One region of the Anoxybacillus sp. PDR2 genome, then DNA from elsewhere that is predicted to be linked to it. Evidence: riboswitches for the same ligand, from Rfam matches in the RefSeq annotation. Region 1 holds a riboswitch; each other region holds the start of a gene.

What was found. A riboswitch is a leader RNA that binds a small molecule or an ion and turns the genes downstream of it on or off. The one in region 1 is predicted to bind S-adenosylmethionine.
Region 2: it holds a riboswitch for S-adenosylmethionine, as region 1 does, so the genes downstream of both, GRQ40_RS04515 (methionine biosynthesis PLP-dependent protein) here and metK (methionine adenosyltransferase) in region 1, are expected to answer to the same signal.
Region 3: it holds a riboswitch for S-adenosylmethionine, as region 1 does, so the genes downstream of both, mtnK (S-methyl-5-thioribose kinase) here and metK (methionine adenosyltransferase) in region 1, are expected to answer to the same signal.

What each region holds. Positions count from the first base shown of each region.
Region 1 is NZ_CP047158.1:3,122,309-3,127,846, reverse strand. It holds gene GRQ40_RS15020 (DUF2309 domain-containing protein) at 1-584, shown strand, start outside; gene pckA (phosphoenolpyruvate carboxykinase (ATP)) at 795-2,381, opposite strand; SAM riboswitch class I at 2,602-2,717, shown strand; gene metK (methionine adenosyltransferase) at 2,880-4,088, shown strand; gene asnB (asparagine synthase (glutamine-hydrolyzing)) at 4,274-5,538, shown strand, end outside.
Region 2 is NZ_CP047158.1:921,200-926,737, forward strand. It holds gene GRQ40_RS04500 (sigma-54 interaction domain-containing protein) at 36-1,388, shown strand; gene GRQ40_RS04505 (GntP family permease) at 1,850-3,169, shown strand; gene GRQ40_RS04510 (3-hydroxybutyrate dehydrogenase) at 3,187-3,963, shown strand; SAM riboswitch class I at 4,035-4,142, shown strand; gene GRQ40_RS04515 (methionine biosynthesis PLP-dependent protein) at 4,222-5,325, shown strand; gene metC (cystathionine beta-lyase) at 5,330-5,538, shown strand, end outside.
Region 3 is NZ_CP047158.1:1,133,212-1,138,749, forward strand. It holds gene GRQ40_RS05485 (sugar ABC transporter substrate-binding protein) at 1-963, opposite strand, end outside; gene mtnA (S-methyl-5-thioribose-1-phosphate isomerase) at 960-2,021, opposite strand; gene mtnK (S-methyl-5-thioribose kinase) at 2,039-3,232, opposite strand; SAM riboswitch class I at 3,324-3,431, opposite strand; gene GRQ40_RS05500 (carbon-nitrogen family hydrolase) at 3,521-4,336, opposite strand; gene GRQ40_RS05505 (pyridoxal phosphate-dependent aminotransferase) at 4,432-5,538, shown strand, end outside.

The sequences.
Region 1 (5,538 bases):
CGTCCATTGGAAAAAGACCAAATGATGCGGTAGCGGAGGTACAGCGTCGGGCTGTTGACTGGAGTGAAATTCGCCCGGAATGGGGGCTTGCGGGAAATGCCGCGTTTGTAATTGGCAGCCGTAGCCGAACAAAGCATTGCCATCTCGATGGAAGAGTATTTTTACACAGCTACGATTGGCGACAAGATCCTACTGGTGAGCTTCTCTCGGGCATTATCAGCGGACCGGCTACAGTAGGACAATGGATTAATTTGCAATATTACGCATCGACCGTTGCCCCTCACTATTACGGAAGCGGCAGCAAAACGACGCAGACGGTCACTTCCGGGATTGGAGTGATGCAAGGCAACGCCAGCGATTTGCTTACTGGGCTGCCTTGGCAGTCCGTAGCCGCTTCGGATCAGGAGTTATTTCATTCGCCGCTTCGATTGCTTGTTGTCATTGAAGCGCCGCGTTACTATATTGAGCGTTTGCTCACCGAGCACTTGCCTTTTTCTCAAAAAGTGAAAAACGGCTGGCTCCGTCTCGCATCGATTGATCCCGATAGCGGGGAATGGGTGTCGTGGGGACGCTCCCTATTTTAAAAGATATGGAAAAGCCGCTTGGTCCAAGTTATTGGTAAGCGGCTTTCCATATAATCAGGACCAAAATGGGTGAAGAGGAATTTTAACACATGGACCGAGAAGTCTTCTCCCTCTTAACGAAATGGAGGTGGGAGAGGTTATGCAAGTTTTAGGGTTGCTACATGTACAAAAAAAGGGGGGATCTACACGACGGAAGATGCCCCCTAAATATTAAGCAATTGGTCCGCCAAGCTTTTCAATGCTTGGATCGACATTCGTAAATTTTTTGAAGTTTTCACGGAATTTTGCGGCAAGATCTTTTGCTTTTTGCTCGTATGCTTCTTGATCAGCCCACGTATTTTTTGGAAGCAATACTTCATCAGGCACTCCAGGAACATGCGCCGGAATTTGCAACCCAAAAATTGGATCTTGTACCGTTTCGACGTTGTTCAACTCGCCTTCAAGGGCTGCTTGCACCATTGCTCGCGTATATTGCAGTTTCATGCGGCTGCCGACTCCGTATTCCCCACCGGTCCAGCCTGTATTCACTAAAAACACTTGTACTTGATGCTCGTCGATTTTTTTGCCGAGCATTTCTGCATAACGTGTTGCTGGAAGCGGTAGGAACGGAGCTCCAAAGCAAGTCGAGAACGTTGCTTGCGGTGACGTAATGCCGCGTTCTGTGCCAGCCAATTTGCTTGTATAGCCGCTCAAGAAATGATACATCGCTTGTTCTTTTGTAAGCTTGCTGATTGGCGGTAAAACGCCGAATGCGTCAGCTGTCAAGAACACGATAGTTGCTGGATGGCCAGCGACGCTTGGATCAACAATATTGTCGATCGATTGAATCGGATACGCTGCGCGCGTATTTTCGGTCAACGTTGCGTTGTCGTAGTCAGGAATGCGTGTGTTTTCATCTAGAACGACGTTTTCCAGTACAGCGCCAAAGCGGATCGCATCAAAGATTTGCGGCTCTTTTTCACGTGAAAGATTGATGCATTTTGCATAGCAGCCGCCCTCAATGTTAAACACTCCGCTATTGGACCAGCCATGTTCATCGTCTCCAATTAAACGGCGCTTCGGATCGGCAGAAAGCGTCGTTTTTCCGGTTCCTGATAATCCGAAAAATAGTGCGACATCTCCTTCTGGACCGACGTTTGCCGAGCAGTGCATTGGTAAAATGTTTTGCTCTGGAAGAAGGAAATTCATCACAGAGAAAATGGATTTTTTAATTTCTCCCGCATATTCAGTACCGCCAATGAGCACGATGCGGCGTTCAAACGAAATGATAATAAACGTTTCTGATTTTGTTCCATCGACAGCTGGATCCGCTTTGAAGTTTGGTGCGGAAATGACTGTGAACTGTGCATCGTGTGTTTCCAGCTCTTCCTGTGTCGGACGGATAAAAAGCTGATGTGCGAATAAATTGTGCCAAGCAAATTCATTGATAACCTGAATAGGCAGGCGATAGGCCGGATCAGCTCCAGCGAAGCCTTTGAATACGAATATCTCATCTTTTTGCATTAAATAGTCGATGACTTTATGATATAATTGATCAAAGACTTCTTCGGAAATCGGTTGATTAACTGTGCCCCAATCGATTTTTTCTTTTGTGGAGGCTTCTGCTACAATATATTTATCTTTTGGTGAACGTCCCGTATATTTTCCAGTTGTAGTGGCAACCGCGCCAGTCGCTGTCAGCATTCCTTCTTTGCGCTCAAGAACTTTTTCTACTAGTTGAGAAACAGACAAATTTTGCTGTATGTTTTGCCGTTGGAGCAGTATATTCAACTTATTGGTAACATCAACAATGCTCATCTACAAAACCTACCTTTTTGTAAAGTTATAAACCTGAAATTAGTATAACACATTTAAATAATTAGTCCATACTATTTAACGTAATTTTTCACGTTTATTTTTTGTCTATTTTGTTGCAAATACATATGGAGAAAATTACCCTGTGCAACATGAAAAAATTTTGCCGAATCATGTTGACTTTTTTTTGTTGATTAAGCTATGATAACATATTGAACGGTTACTCTTATCCCGAGTTGGTGGAGGGACAGGCCCAATGAAACCCAGCAACCGTCACAACAATTATACATGTGAAATGGTGCTAACCTGTGGCAAGGCATAGCCCTTGAACGATAAGAGTGAAAGGCGCGATATGAAAGCAAATCACCTTTCCTCGATATCGAAGGAAAGGTTTTTTCGTTTATATAAGCGGGGGAATGAGTGCCGTATCAATTTTTCAGTGATCAGAGGCGCAAAAGGCGGCGTCTCTCAAACATGAACATAAGAGGAGGAAAACAACGAATGTCAGCCAAACGCCGTTTATTCACTTCTGAATCTGTTACAGAAGGCCATCCTGATAAAATTTGCGACCAAATTTCCGACGCGATTTTAGATGCGATTTTAGCAAAAGATCCAAATGCCCGCGTAGCATGCGAAACAAGCGTAACAACGGGTCTTGTATTAGTGAGCGGAGAAATTACGACATCCACATATGTGGATATTCCGAAAATCGTTCGCGATACGGTTCGCGAAATTGGTTATACTCGTGCGAAATTTGGCTTTGATGCTGATACATGCGCAGTATTGACATCGATCGACGAGCAATCACCTGATATTGCCATGGGTGTTGACCAAGCATTAGAGGCGCGTGAAGGTCAGATGACTGACGAAGAAATCGAAGCGATTGGCGCGGGCGACCAAGGATTGATGTTTGGATTTGCTTGCAATGAAACAAAAGAGCTTATGCCTCTGCCGATTTCGCTGGCGCACAAATTAGCTCGCCGTCTCTCAGAAGTGCGCAAAGAAGATATTTTGCCGTATTTGCGTCCAGATGGCAAAACGCAAGTAACAGTGGAATACGATGAAAATGGCAAGCCGGTACGCATCGACACGATTGTTGTTTCGACACAGCATCATCCAGAAATTACGCAGGAGCAAATCGTGCGCAATATTAAAGAACATGTGATTCAACCAGTTGTTCCAGCGGAATTAATCGACGAAAATACAAAATACTTTATCAATCCAACAGGTCGTTTTGTGATCGGCGGTCCACAGGGAGACGCTGGATTAACAGGCCGTAAAATCATTGTTGACACATATGGAGGCTATGCTCGCCACGGCGGTGGCGCGTTTTCAGGAAAAGATCCGACAAAGGTTGACCGTTCGGCAGCCTATGCTGCGCGTTATGTCGCTAAAAATATTGTCGCTGCTGGCCTTGCTGAAAAATGCGAAGTGCAGCTAGCCTATGCAATCGGCGTGGCAAAACCAGTGTCCATCGCCATTGATACATTTGGCACAGGAAAGGTATCTGAAGACATTTTAATTGAAGTGGTGCGCAATAACTTTGATCTTCGTCCTGCTGGCATTATTAAAATGCTTGATTTGCGCCGTCCGATTTACAAACAAACGGCGGCCTATGGTCACTTTGGCCGCGCGGATGTGGATCTTCCATGGGAGCGCACAGACAAAGCGGAAGCGTTAAAAGAGCAGGCTCTTGCATTGGCGAAGTGATAAGGCATCAAAAGAGAGTTACATGAATATGTAGCTCTCTTTCTCTTTTCTGTTTGATTTGCAACGAATGTTGATAAGGTTCGACTAATTTATTGTAATCAATGGTTAAAATAAATGTAACGTTCCAAATGTCCAAATCTGTGGTATAATTTTCGAGTTGAATATAAAGAAGTAGGTGAAACGGCATGTGCGGTTTTATAGGTTGTGTCCATGATCATCCAAAAACACTTGATGAACAATGGAAAAAAACGTTTGAAGAAATGAATGACATGATTACTCATCGCGGTCCTGACGATGATGGATATTTTTTTGATGAACATGTTCATTTCGGCTTTAGACGTCTCAGCATTATCGATTTAGAAGCTGGTCATCAGCCGTTATCGTATGAAAACGAAAAATATTGGATTATTTTTAACGGTGAAATTTACAACTATATTGAACTGCGTGATGAATTATTGCAAAAAGGATATCCATTTGCGACCCACTCCGATACAGAAGTCATTATTGCTTTATATAGCCATGAAAAAGAAAAAGCGGTCGAAAAGCTGCGCGGCATGTTTGCCTTTGTCATTTGGGACAAGGAAGAAAAATCGGTTTTTGCCGCTCGGGATCCTTTTGGAATCAAGCCATTCTTCTATATGGAAGAGGAAGACCGCACCTTTTTTGCATCGGAGAAAAAAAGCATTTTGCATGCGATAGAAAATGATTTACTTGACTATGAAGCATTGCAGCACTACTTAACATTTCAATATGTCCCTGAACCGATGACGATGTCTGCCGGAATCCGCAAGCTGGAGCCTGGCCACTATATCAAAAAGAAAGTTGGCGAACCATTGACGATCCATCGCTACTGGAAAGCGAACTTTCAGCCCGTTGTTCAATCTGAAGATGAGCTTGTAAAAGAAATTCGCGAGGTATTATTTGATTCGGTGAAGGTGCATATGCGCAGCGATGTGCCTGTCGGATCATTTTTATCAGGAGGAATTGATTCATCGCTTATTGCTTCGATTGCCAAGCAATTTCATCCCAACATTAAGACGTTTTCTGTTGGCTTTGAGCGTGAAGGATTCAGCGAGATTGACGTAGCGAAGGAAACGGCGGAAAAACTGGGAGTCGAAAATATTAGCTATGTCATCTCTCCTCAAGAATATATGGATGAACTTCCAAAAATTATGTGGCATATGGACGATCCGCTTGCTGATCCGGCGGCTGTTCCGCTTTATTTCGTTGCTCGCGAGGCAAGAAAGCACGTAACCGTTGTCCTTTCAGGAGAAGGGGCTGACGAGTTATTTGGCGGCTACAATATTTACCGTGAGCCGCAATCGCTGGAGGTTTTTGAACGAATGCCTCAGGCGGCGAAGTCAGCATTGCGAATGATTGCCCGCATTCTTCCTGATGGAGTAAAAGGGAAAAGCTTTATTGAACGCGGTTTAACACCGATGGAGGAACG
Region 2 (5,538 bases), 1.6 Mb from region 1:
TATGGGGACGGAAGGGGGAGCGACAGGTGGAGAATGTGATTTTTCAGCATCAAATTTTAGAGGCGGTCATTAATAACGCTTATGAATGGATTGTTGTGGTAGATGAGAAAGGGAACATTATTTATATGAATAAAAATTATTGTGAATTTTTGGAGAGGAAACAAGAAGAGGTAATCGGAAAGCATGTGACAGAGGTCATTGAAAATACGCGAATGCATATTGTAGTCAAGACAGGGAAAGAAGAGATCGCTGATTTGCACTACATTAAGGGAAATTATATGATTGCGAACCGCATTCCCATCGTGGTGGACGGAAGGGTTATTGGCGCGGTGGGTACGGTCATTTTTCGAGACACAAATGAATGGAAGCGAATGAATAGCCATATTAAAAGTTTGTTGTTGCAGCTGCAAACCTATTTTCAAGAATGGACGGAAAACAATGGAGCGAAATATACGCTGACGGATTTAATATCGTGTTCAAAGCAAATGGAAGAATTAAAGGAAAAAGTCAAACGAATTGCTGATAGCGATATTTCTGTGCTCATCCGCGGGGAAAGCGGCACCGGCAAAGAATTGTTCGCCCACAGCATCCATCAGCTTAGCAGCAGAAGCCAAAAACCGTTTGTTAAAGTCAATTGCGGCGCCATTCCCGAGCATTTATTGGAATCCGAGTTATTTGGTTATGAGGAAGGAGCCTTCACAGGCGCGAAAAAGGGCGGAAAGAAAGGCAAATTTCAGCTCGCTGACGGCGGCACCATTTTTCTTGACGAAATTGGCGATTTGCCGTTGCATATGCAAGTCAAGCTGCTGCGCGTGCTGCAGGAAAAAGAAATGGAGCCGATCGGCTCGACAAAGACGATATCTGTCGATGTCCGCATCATTGCCGCCACCAATCGACCATTAGAAAAAATGGTAGAGGAAAAACGATTTCGCGAAGATCTTTATTATCGAATTAATGTGATTCCATTTGTGATTCCGCCTCTGCGCGAACGGCCAGAGGATATCGAAATGCTCGCTTATCATTTTATGAAAAAAATCGCCAAGCGATCAGGGAAAAGAGTGAATGCAATCAGCGCAGAGGTCATGAAACTGCTGCGACAGCATGTGTGGCCGGGGAATATTCGTGAATTAGAAAATGTCATGGAGGTGGCGGTTCATTTTGCCAATGGCGAAACGATTACAGTGGATGCCCTTCCGGAATATTTGAAAGCGAATTCATCTTATCAAATGAAAGGAAAAACACTAAAAGAACTGCTGGAGGAAACAGAAAAAGCGGCGATTCAACAAAGCCTGCAGCGCTGCGGCCATGATAAACAAAAAGCCGCGAAAGAACTGGGCATCAGCAAATCAGCCATGTATGAAAAAATCAAAAAATACGGTTTGTCATAATGTAAAGATTCCGCTTTTTCGGAAATCATTCCGGGAAAGCGGAATCTTTTCGTCATATTGGGATGTATATCTTGTCCTTTTTAAGTAAGGTGCTGTTTAACTGCAAGCGCCATCGGCTCAAGTCGCTTCGTCCCGCACTGCGGCGGCCATAGCCTCCTCGGCGGGCGCTTTATGCTTTTCTAATTGCCGTGATTCAAATGCTGACGAAAAAGCTTCCAGAGGAACGGAATGGAAAGGACAGGAGGACCATTAAACGGTTTTCGTTTCATTCCTTTTTATTGGCATGTTTTTTGCAATAAAAAGCAAGTGAACCACTCTAAAAAGGAGGGGAGAAAAGAAGGAGAGGTCAATTGGTGCCGAAATGTCGATGGGGAAACGCATCGCTTTTACCTTTTTCTGCGTGAAACTGTAAGCCGTTGACAGCTGTTGTGTTGGAGACAAACATAGGGGGTGCTGAGGAAATGTGGAGTATGATCGGTCTCATTGGGGGATTGGCTTTATTAATTTATTTGACCATGAGAGGGATGAATTTATTTATTGCCGCGCCGTTATGCGCCCTTTTGGTGGCGGTGCTGGGCGGATTGGCCCTTTTCCCGCAGCAGGTTGGCGAGGGGGAAGCCAGCTTTGTCGGAAATTATATGGCGGGATTTTCTAGCTTTATTCAATCGTGGTATTTAATGTTTTTACTTGGCGCCATTTTTGGAAAAGTCATGGAGGATAGCGGAGCGGCAGAAAGTGTAGCACAATGGATTGTCGCAAAGCTTGGCATGAAGCGGACGGTTTTGGCGGTTGTAATTGCCTGCGCCGTACTGACATACGGCGGTGTCAGCCTATTTGTCGTAGCGTTCTCCGTTTATCCGATGGCTGTCAGCTTATTTAAACAAGCGAATTTGCCGCGGCGTTTTATTCCGGGGGCATTAGCGTTTGGGTCCGTGACGTTTTCGATGACATCAGCTGGCTCGCCGGAAATTCAAAACTGGATTCCCATTGAGTATTTAAAAACATCGCCGTATGCAGGTTGGGAAGTTAGCATCATTGTCTCCATTTTCATGGCGATTTTCGGGTATTGGTGGTTAAAGCGCATGGTGATGAAAGCGGTTGCAAAAGGAGAGAAATTTGTAGCAAGAGAGGGAGATCCACTGGACGGTACAAGGGAATTGCCGCCTCCTATTTTGGGGTTTATTCCGCTTCTTGTCGTGTTGGTGATTGCTTTTGTTTTCCATCATTCGTTGCAGCAATCGGCATTAATTGTGGCGCTTCTTGGCGGAGTCATTGCGGTATATGCTCTCAATCGCCGCTATTTTCAAAACTTTAGCGGGGCTGTTTCTGAGGGAACTTTAGGCGCATTGATCGCGCTTGGAAATACGGCGGCCGTCGTCGGGTTTGGCGGTGTGGCGAAAGCCGTTCCAGCGTTTACGGATGCCGTGCACGCGATTACCAGTATTCCAGGAAGTCCATTAATTGGCAGCGCTATCGCTGTCAGTGTCATCGCTGGCCTAACCGGCTCGTCATCAGGAGGCCAGGCTATTGCTCTTCCGTTGCTCGCTCCGCATTATTTGGATATGGGAGTCCATCCTGAAGCGCTGCATCGGGTGGTCGCGATTTCGTCAGGAGCTTTGGATTCTTTGCCGCATAATGGCTATGTCGTGACGACGATTCGAGCGATTTGCGGTGAAACGCACCGCGAGGCATATGGCGCGGTTGGGGCTTTAACGGTTATTGTACCTGCTCTTGGGACGATTCTGGCGATTATTCTTTTCTCATTAGGACTAGGGATATGAACGAGGAGGAATGAAAAATGGTAGACGATCAAGTATTGTTCATAACAGGAGCGGCGCAAGGAATCGGCTTTGAAATCGCCAAATGCTTTGCTGAGCATGGCGCGAAAGTCGTTCTTAGTGATATCAATGAAAGGGCTGTCCAAAAAGCAGCCGAATCGTTATGTGCACAAGGCTGGGATGCATGGGGACTGAAGTGTGATGTAACAAAAGAAGAGGAAATCAAACAAATGTTGGCTCAAACCGTTGCTCGTTATGGCCGGATTGACATTTTAGTGAATAACGCTGGGCTGCAGCATGTGGCGCCGATTGAAGAATTTCCTTCCGAATCGTTTGAAAAACTGATTCGCGTCATGCTTATCGCGCCGTTTTTGGCGATAAAGCATATATTCCCCATCATGAAGCAGCAGCGTTATGGCCGGATTATCAATATGGCCTCGATTAACGGTTTGGTCGGCTTTGCCTGCAAAGCGGCGTATAATAGCGCGAAGCATGGGGTCATTGGCCTAACCAAAGTAGCTGCTCTAGAAGGAGCCGCTCACGGTATTACAGTGAACGCTTTATGCCCGGGATATGTCGATACGCCGCTTGTACGCAACCAGCTGGCCGATTTGGCCGCAGCACGCCACGTGCCGCTTGAGCATGTATTAGAGGAAGTCATTTATCCGCTTGTGCCGCAGCAGCGCCTGCTGTCAACGAAAGAAGTGGCCGATTATGCGCTCTTTTTAGCAAGCGAAAAAGCAAAGGGAATTACCGGGCAGGCCGTTGTGATCGATGGAGGATATACCGCGCAGTAAAAAAAAGCTTGCAAATTATCAGAAAATCATGTAAATTGATAGAAAATCAGAAAATTCCATATCGTCGTTCATTCTTATCAAGAGAAGCGGAGGGAACTGGCCCAGTGAAGCTTCAGCAACCAGCCGATATCGGTCAGGTGCTAAATCCAGCGAATTGGTTTCAATTCGAAAGATAAGAAGAAGCGCTTTTGTTGATCTGTAAAAGTCTTCTTCTTAAAGAAGGCTTTTTTTATTGGAGGAAAGGAAGGAGAAAAAAGGATGGAAAAAGTAGAAACCTTACTGGCGCAGATTGGCAACAGAAGCGAGAAGCTGACAGGAACCGTCAATCCGCCTGTCTATTTTTCCACCGCTTATCGCCATGAGGGAATTGGCCAATCAACAGGATTTGATTACATCCGTACCGGAAACCCGACGCGCAAAATCGTAGAAGAAGCCATTGCTAAACTGGAGGGAGGAGATCAAGGGTATGCATTCAGTTCGGGAATGGCGGCGATTCAGACGGTGCTTTCCCTGTTTGAAAGCGGTGATGAATTTTTAGTGTCTGCCGATTTATATGGAGGAACGTATCGGCTATTTGAAAGAGGCTGGAGAAAGTACGGCTTAGCGTTTCATTATGTTGACTTTCGCGACATACAATTAGTGGAGAAATCGATTTCGAAAAACACAAAGGCGATTTTTTTAGAAACGCCGACAAACCCGCTTATGCAGGAGACAGACATCGACGAGGTGGCGAAACTGGCCAAACGCCACGGGCTGCTTTTGATTGTGGATAATACGTTTTATACGCCTGTGATCCAGCAGCCGATTCGCCACGGAGCGGATCTCGTCATCCATAGCGCAACAAAATATTTAGGAGGCCATAATGATGTGCTCGCTGGTCTCGTCGTCGTAAAGGGTGAGCCTCTTTGTCAGCGGCTGGCCGAGTATCACAACGCAATCGGCGCGGTCCTGTCGCCATTTGATTCATGGCTGTTGATTCGCGGCATGAAAACACTGGCGCTGCGAATGAGGCAGCATGAAGAAAATGCGCGGAGAATCAGCGAATTTTTGGCATCACACGAAGCGGTCACGGATGTGCTGTATCCAGGAAGAGGAGGCATGCTGTCCTTCCGCCTGCGTGAAGAGCGGTGGGTCAACCGCTTTTTGCAAAGCTTAAACGTCATTACATTCGCTGAAAGCTTAGGAGGAGTTGAAAGCTTTATTACATACCCGGCGACGCAGACACATGCCGATATCCCTGAAGAGATTCGGATTGCCAATGGGGTATGCAACCGCTTATTGCGCTTTTCTGTAGGCATTGAGCATGTGGAGGATTTAATCGCTGATTTGTCGCAGGCCTTGGAAAATATGAAAGAGGTGTAGCGCAATGGAAAAATCATTTTCATTTCAAACCAACTTATTGCATAACAAATGGAAAGTGGATGAGCAGACAGGAGCGGTCAGCGTGCCCATTCAGCACGCTTCGACGTTCCATCAAGCGGATTTTGATGTGTTTGGAAAGTATGATTATAGCCGATCTGGAAATCCGACGCGCGAGGCGCTTGAAGAGACGATAGCGGAGCTGGAAGGAGGAAT
Region 3 (5,538 bases), 1.8 Mb from region 1:
ATAAGCAAACCGTACTTGGACTCGGCCGACTTCGGCAGGGTCAGTCGCGGTTGTTGCTACCCATGGGCTGTCTGGCTGCTGAATCATTTGCAAATCTTCATCGCTTAAATCAATGCCGTATACTTTGATTTCGGTACGGCCCGCCTGTTGAATGGCTCGTGTGGCTCCTTTCGCAAATTCGTCCCATGTAGCGAATACAGCATCGATATCGCCTTTGTTCGGATATTTTTTCAAAATCGCTTCCATTTGCGTTTGTGTGTCTAATGCTGTATTAGAGCTGGCATTGCCGAATTTAGCAATTTCTTTAATGCTTGGATACCGTTTTTTAAATGCGTCATAAATGACATAACGCCGTTCCATTGGTGTAAAACCACCGACCCAGATGGTAACAATTTTTCCTTCGCCATTTAAATCTTCTGCTAATGTTTTTAATGTTTTCCAAGCAAGGCTATAGTCATCTTGGTCAATGACGGTTACGCCGGGAATATTTAAGTCGTTGTCAAAAGCGACGACAGGAATGCCTTTGGCCACCGCTTTTTCAACCGGCCCTTTTAATGCGTCGGCTCGTCCGTGGTCCAAAAGGATGGCATCGACATTTTGCGTGATCGCGGTTTCTACATATGAAGCCATTTTCGTTAAGTCGTTATCAGCATTGTAAACTTGTACTTCTCCGCCAAATTTCTGCACTTGATCTTTTACGCCAGCAATATATTGAGAGGAGAAGGTACCGATCGAAAATTGCATAATGGCCGCAATTTTAATGGGTTTTTTTAATTGATTTGGAATAGCGGCCTGCTCAGCGGAAGCGGATTCATTGGCTGTATTGTTCGTCGCCTTCTGTTCCGTGTTTTCTTGTTTAGCCGCTGGTTTAGAGCTTACAGCATCTTGTTCATTGGTGCAGCCTCCGAGCATGATGCCGAATAACAATAGGATTGCCAACAAAAATGTTTGTCGTTTTTTCATCGCTTGATTTCCTCCTTAAACAAAGCTGTCAGCACGCTTTCATAATGGCCGCTTATGATTCCTTTTTCAGTAATAATGGCTGTAATCAGCTCGTGAGGCGTCACATCAAAAGCAGGATTGTATACTTTTACTCCAGGAGGAGCGATTCGTGTTCCTGCCAGCTCGGTTATTTCTTCAGACGGACGCTCTTCAATCGGAATATCTGCCCCTGTCTTAGTCGATAAATCAATAGTGGACAGGGGAGCCGCTACATAAAAAGGAATGTTGAATGCTTTAGCGAGCAATGCCAAGCCAAATGTACCGATTTTATTGGCGGTATCTCCGTTTGCGGCAATGCGGTCAGCACCGACGATGACAGCTGTGATGTCTTTTGTCTTTATAGTTTGTGCTGCCATATTATCAGTGATCAGCGTTACATCAACGCCTGCTTGCATGAGCTCCCATGTCGTCAGCCGCGCTCCTTGCAAAATGGGTCTTGTTTCGCAAGCATAGACATGCAGACGAATTCCGCGTTCTTTTGCCAAATAAAGGGGAGCAAGCGCGGTACCATACCGAGCCGTAGCGATTGATCCAGCGTTGCAGATGGTTAAAATGCGATCTCCCTCTTGAAAAAGAGAAAGGGCATGTTCACCGATGGAGCGGCATGTGTTCTCATCATCGCTTTGAATACGGATTGCCTCATGAACCAATGCTTTTTTGGCATCGGCGACAGACGAAACGTTCGCAATGCTGGCCATCAAGCGGTCGAGCGCCCAAAATAAATTGACGGCTGTCGGTCTGGCACTTGCCAAATAATCACGATCCTTTTTCAGAAGGTTGCGAAAATCTTCGAGAGAATTCGTTTGATAGCTGTGTGCCGCTAAAGCAAGACCGTATGCAGCTGTGATGCCAATCGCTGGAGCACCGCGAACCTTCAATGTGGCAATTGCATCCCACACAGATTGAATATCTTTTAATTCTAAATATTCAGTCTCATTTGGAAGCTTTTGCTGATTTAAAATGGTCAAATGTGTGTGATTCCATTCAACAGAACGCGGAATGGAGAGCAATGAATCCATATTCTTCTTCCTTTCGTTTAATGAGTGGCAGCAAATGTTTGAAAGAACAAAGAGCGTATTTGTTGCACTTCATGGATCGTCTGGCGATGTAAAATCAGTTGTCGCCCGAGCTGAAGGGCAAGCTGTTTGGCATGGATGCGCGTAGGTTGATCTTCGATTCCGTCAAGATCGGCGACATGGGCTAAGCCGATCGTGCGCCGGATGATTTCACAACCAGCAAAACCGACCGCATCGATGAGCGTTTGCTGCCGCACGTCTTGCAACAATCCTTCAGTTTTTGCATACGGTTCTACATTATGCTGTTCCCAAAGGGCAGCAAACGTGTGCGTAAATACATTCCATGTTTTTTCGATGTGAGCCAATAGCGGCTCATGTTCTGAACGGGACAACGCATTTAGGAGTAAATTGGCAAAAAATTGGCCGATATCAAACCCGAATGGGCCGTAAAACGCAAACTCAGGATCAATGACTTTTGTTTCTGTGTCGCTTGCAAAAATGCTTCCAGTATGTAAATCCCCATGAATGAGCGCATCGGCTTCCGTTAAAAATTTCCGCTTGAGTTTTGCTACTTCAAGATGAAGCGCATCGTCATTCCAAAGAGCCTCTACGTCACGGCGCAACTCCTCTTCAAAATTATTCGTTTCATGGTCGAAAAACGGATCAGTAAAGACGAGATCTTCGGTAATTTTACATAACTCTGGATTGATGAAATTTTGCTGCAGCTGTTTTTTCTGCTGCTGGTTCATGCCAAAGTCCGATGTGTAAAATAACGTTTTAGCGATAAACTCTCCAATGTGCTGGGAAAGAAGCGGATATGTTTTTCCAGCAATGAATCCTTTTCGAGCAATTTGCAGATGCGATAAATCCTCCATCACGGTAATCGCTAATGACTCATCTGAGTAGTATACCTTTGGCACGTATTGCGGAACGTAGTCGGCAAACGTGCGCAACGCATTGCTTTCAATGACAGCCCGCTTAAGCGTAAGCGGCCAGCTTTCACCGACCACTTTTGCATATGGTAGCGCTTGTTTAATAATGACTCCTTTCTTTGTTTGGGGATCGAATACATGGAACACAAGATTTAAGTTACCATCGCCAATTTCTTGACAAATGAATGGTGTTCCTTCCGGAAATAAGCCTAATCGAGCAGCAAGTGCAACCGCTCCCGATTCCGTTAAAGGCTCGTAGACGGATTGTTTAGAATGTGTCATCATTTGTACCCTCCTTATCATTCACTCAATCAATGAAACAATGAAAAAACCTCCTTCGCTTTTCGAAAGAGGTTTGAAGTCGGCTTCTCCCCTCTTATCTCTCAGCGTGTTGCTGCAAGAATTAGCACCGTGCTTAACGTTGGTTAAGTCGGTTGCCGGGCTTCATCGGGCTCGTCCCTCCACCTGCTCTTGATAAGAGTTTGTTCGGTTTTATTCGAATGTTTTTAACAATGCAAAACTTTTTTCAATTCGCTTGATTCGAATCATACATTCGATTTGCCAGTTTTGTCAACTGTTTTTTTGAAAATTTTTTTCGGCCGAAATATAGTGCTCAGGTCGGCGGTCTTGGAAAATAGGAATTTGCTTTCGAACTTCTTTCACTTTTGACAGCTGGATTTCGGCCATAAGAGAGCATGGATGTTCATCGGCTTCGGCGAGGATGACTCCCCATGGATCAATGACAAGTGAATGGCCGGCAAATTGATTGTTCGGATCTTTTCCAGCACGATTGCAGGCGATTACATAGCATTGATTTTCAATCGCGCGCGCTTGCAAAAGGGTTCGCCAATGTTCAAGGCGGGGCTGTGGCCATTCGGCGACCACAAACAATAACTCTGCGCCTTGGGTTGTATGGGCGCGAATCCATTCAGGAAAGCGAATGTCATAGCAAATGACTCCCGCGCACAACGTTTGCTCCAAGGTAAATAAGCCGCTCGATTCACCGGATTGTAAATACAAATGCTCATCCATGAGCTGAAAGAGATGGAGCTTGCTATATTCTCCTACAATGTCGCCGTCTCGATTGACGATGTACATGGTATTGGTGATGCCGGCAGCGGTTTTTTTGGCAATGGAGCCAGCAACAATACAGACGTTGTGCAGGCGTGCGAGCTTGCTAATAAACGATTTGGTATCAGCGCCATTCTCATCAGCAATGTCGTCAAGGCGTGCGAGATCGTATCCGGTTGTCCATAGTTCAGGAAGGACGATGACGTCAACAGAGCTTTGACAAACTTTTTCGATCTCTTGTTGAACGTGGCGTTTATTTTCCGCAGGATTTCCGAAAGCAATATCGAGCTGAAGACAAGCAATTTTTAATGTCATAATTGTTCACCCCAAAAAAATGTCTTTACAATTTAATTTTTACGATATATGATGTTTGACTAGAATTTCAAGAATTTTTTGAGTAGGTGAAGCAATTGAAATCATTTGTCCAATCCGAGTTGTTGCAAAGTCTTCCGAAGCAGTTTTTTGCTTCGCTTGTCGACAAAGTGGGAAAAGTGGTGGCTCAAGGACATGATGTGATTAATCTTGGTCAAGGAAATCCTGATCAACAGACGCCTCCGCATATCGTAGAAGCGCTGCAAAAAGCGGCGGCTAATCCAAAATACCATAAGTATTCTCCGTTTCGTGGCTATTCGTTTTTAAAAGAGGCGGTGGCTGCTTTCTATCAGCGCGAATATGGCGTTACGGTTGATCCTGAGAGAGAGGTAGCTGTCTTATTCGGTGGAAAGGCAGGGCTTGTGGAAATTCCGCAGTGCTTATTAAATCCGGGCGATGTTGTGCTTGTGCCGGATCCCGGATACCCTGATTATTGGTCGGGAGTGGCATTAGCGCGTGCAAAAATGGAAATGATGCCGCTTTATAGCGAAAACGGCTTTTTGCCTGATTATCGTCAATTGGATGAAAAGGTGGTTGAGAAAGCCAAGCTGATGTTTTTAAATTATCCTAATAACCCGACGGGGGCTGTAGCGACAGACTCGTTTTTTGCAGAGACCGTTTCATTTGCACAAAAGCATGGAATTTGCGTTGTCCATGACTTTGCTTATGGTGCGATTGGATTTGACGGGCAAAAACCGATCAGCTTTTTGCAGACGGAAGGAGCCAAGGATGTCGGTATTGAAATTTATACATTTTCCAAAACGTATAATATGGCTGGCTGGCGCATAGGTTTTGCGATTGGCAATGAAAGTGTGATTGCTGCGATCAATCTTTTGCAAGACCACTTATATGTCAGCTTGTTTGGTGCGATTCAGGAAGCGGCAGCGGTTGCGCTGCTTGAGTCACAGCAATGCGTGACGGAGTTGGTAGCGTTGTATGAATCACGGCGCAATGCGTTCATTGGAGCTTTACAGGAAATTGGTTGGAACGTAAGTGCTCCAGCCGGCTCCTTTTTTGCTTGGCTGCCGGTACCAAAGGGCTGGACTTCGGAACGCTTTGCTGATTTATTGCTTGAGCAGGCGCACGTTGTGGTGGCGCCTGGGATTGGATTTGGCGAGCACGGGGAAGGATATGTGCGCGTCGGG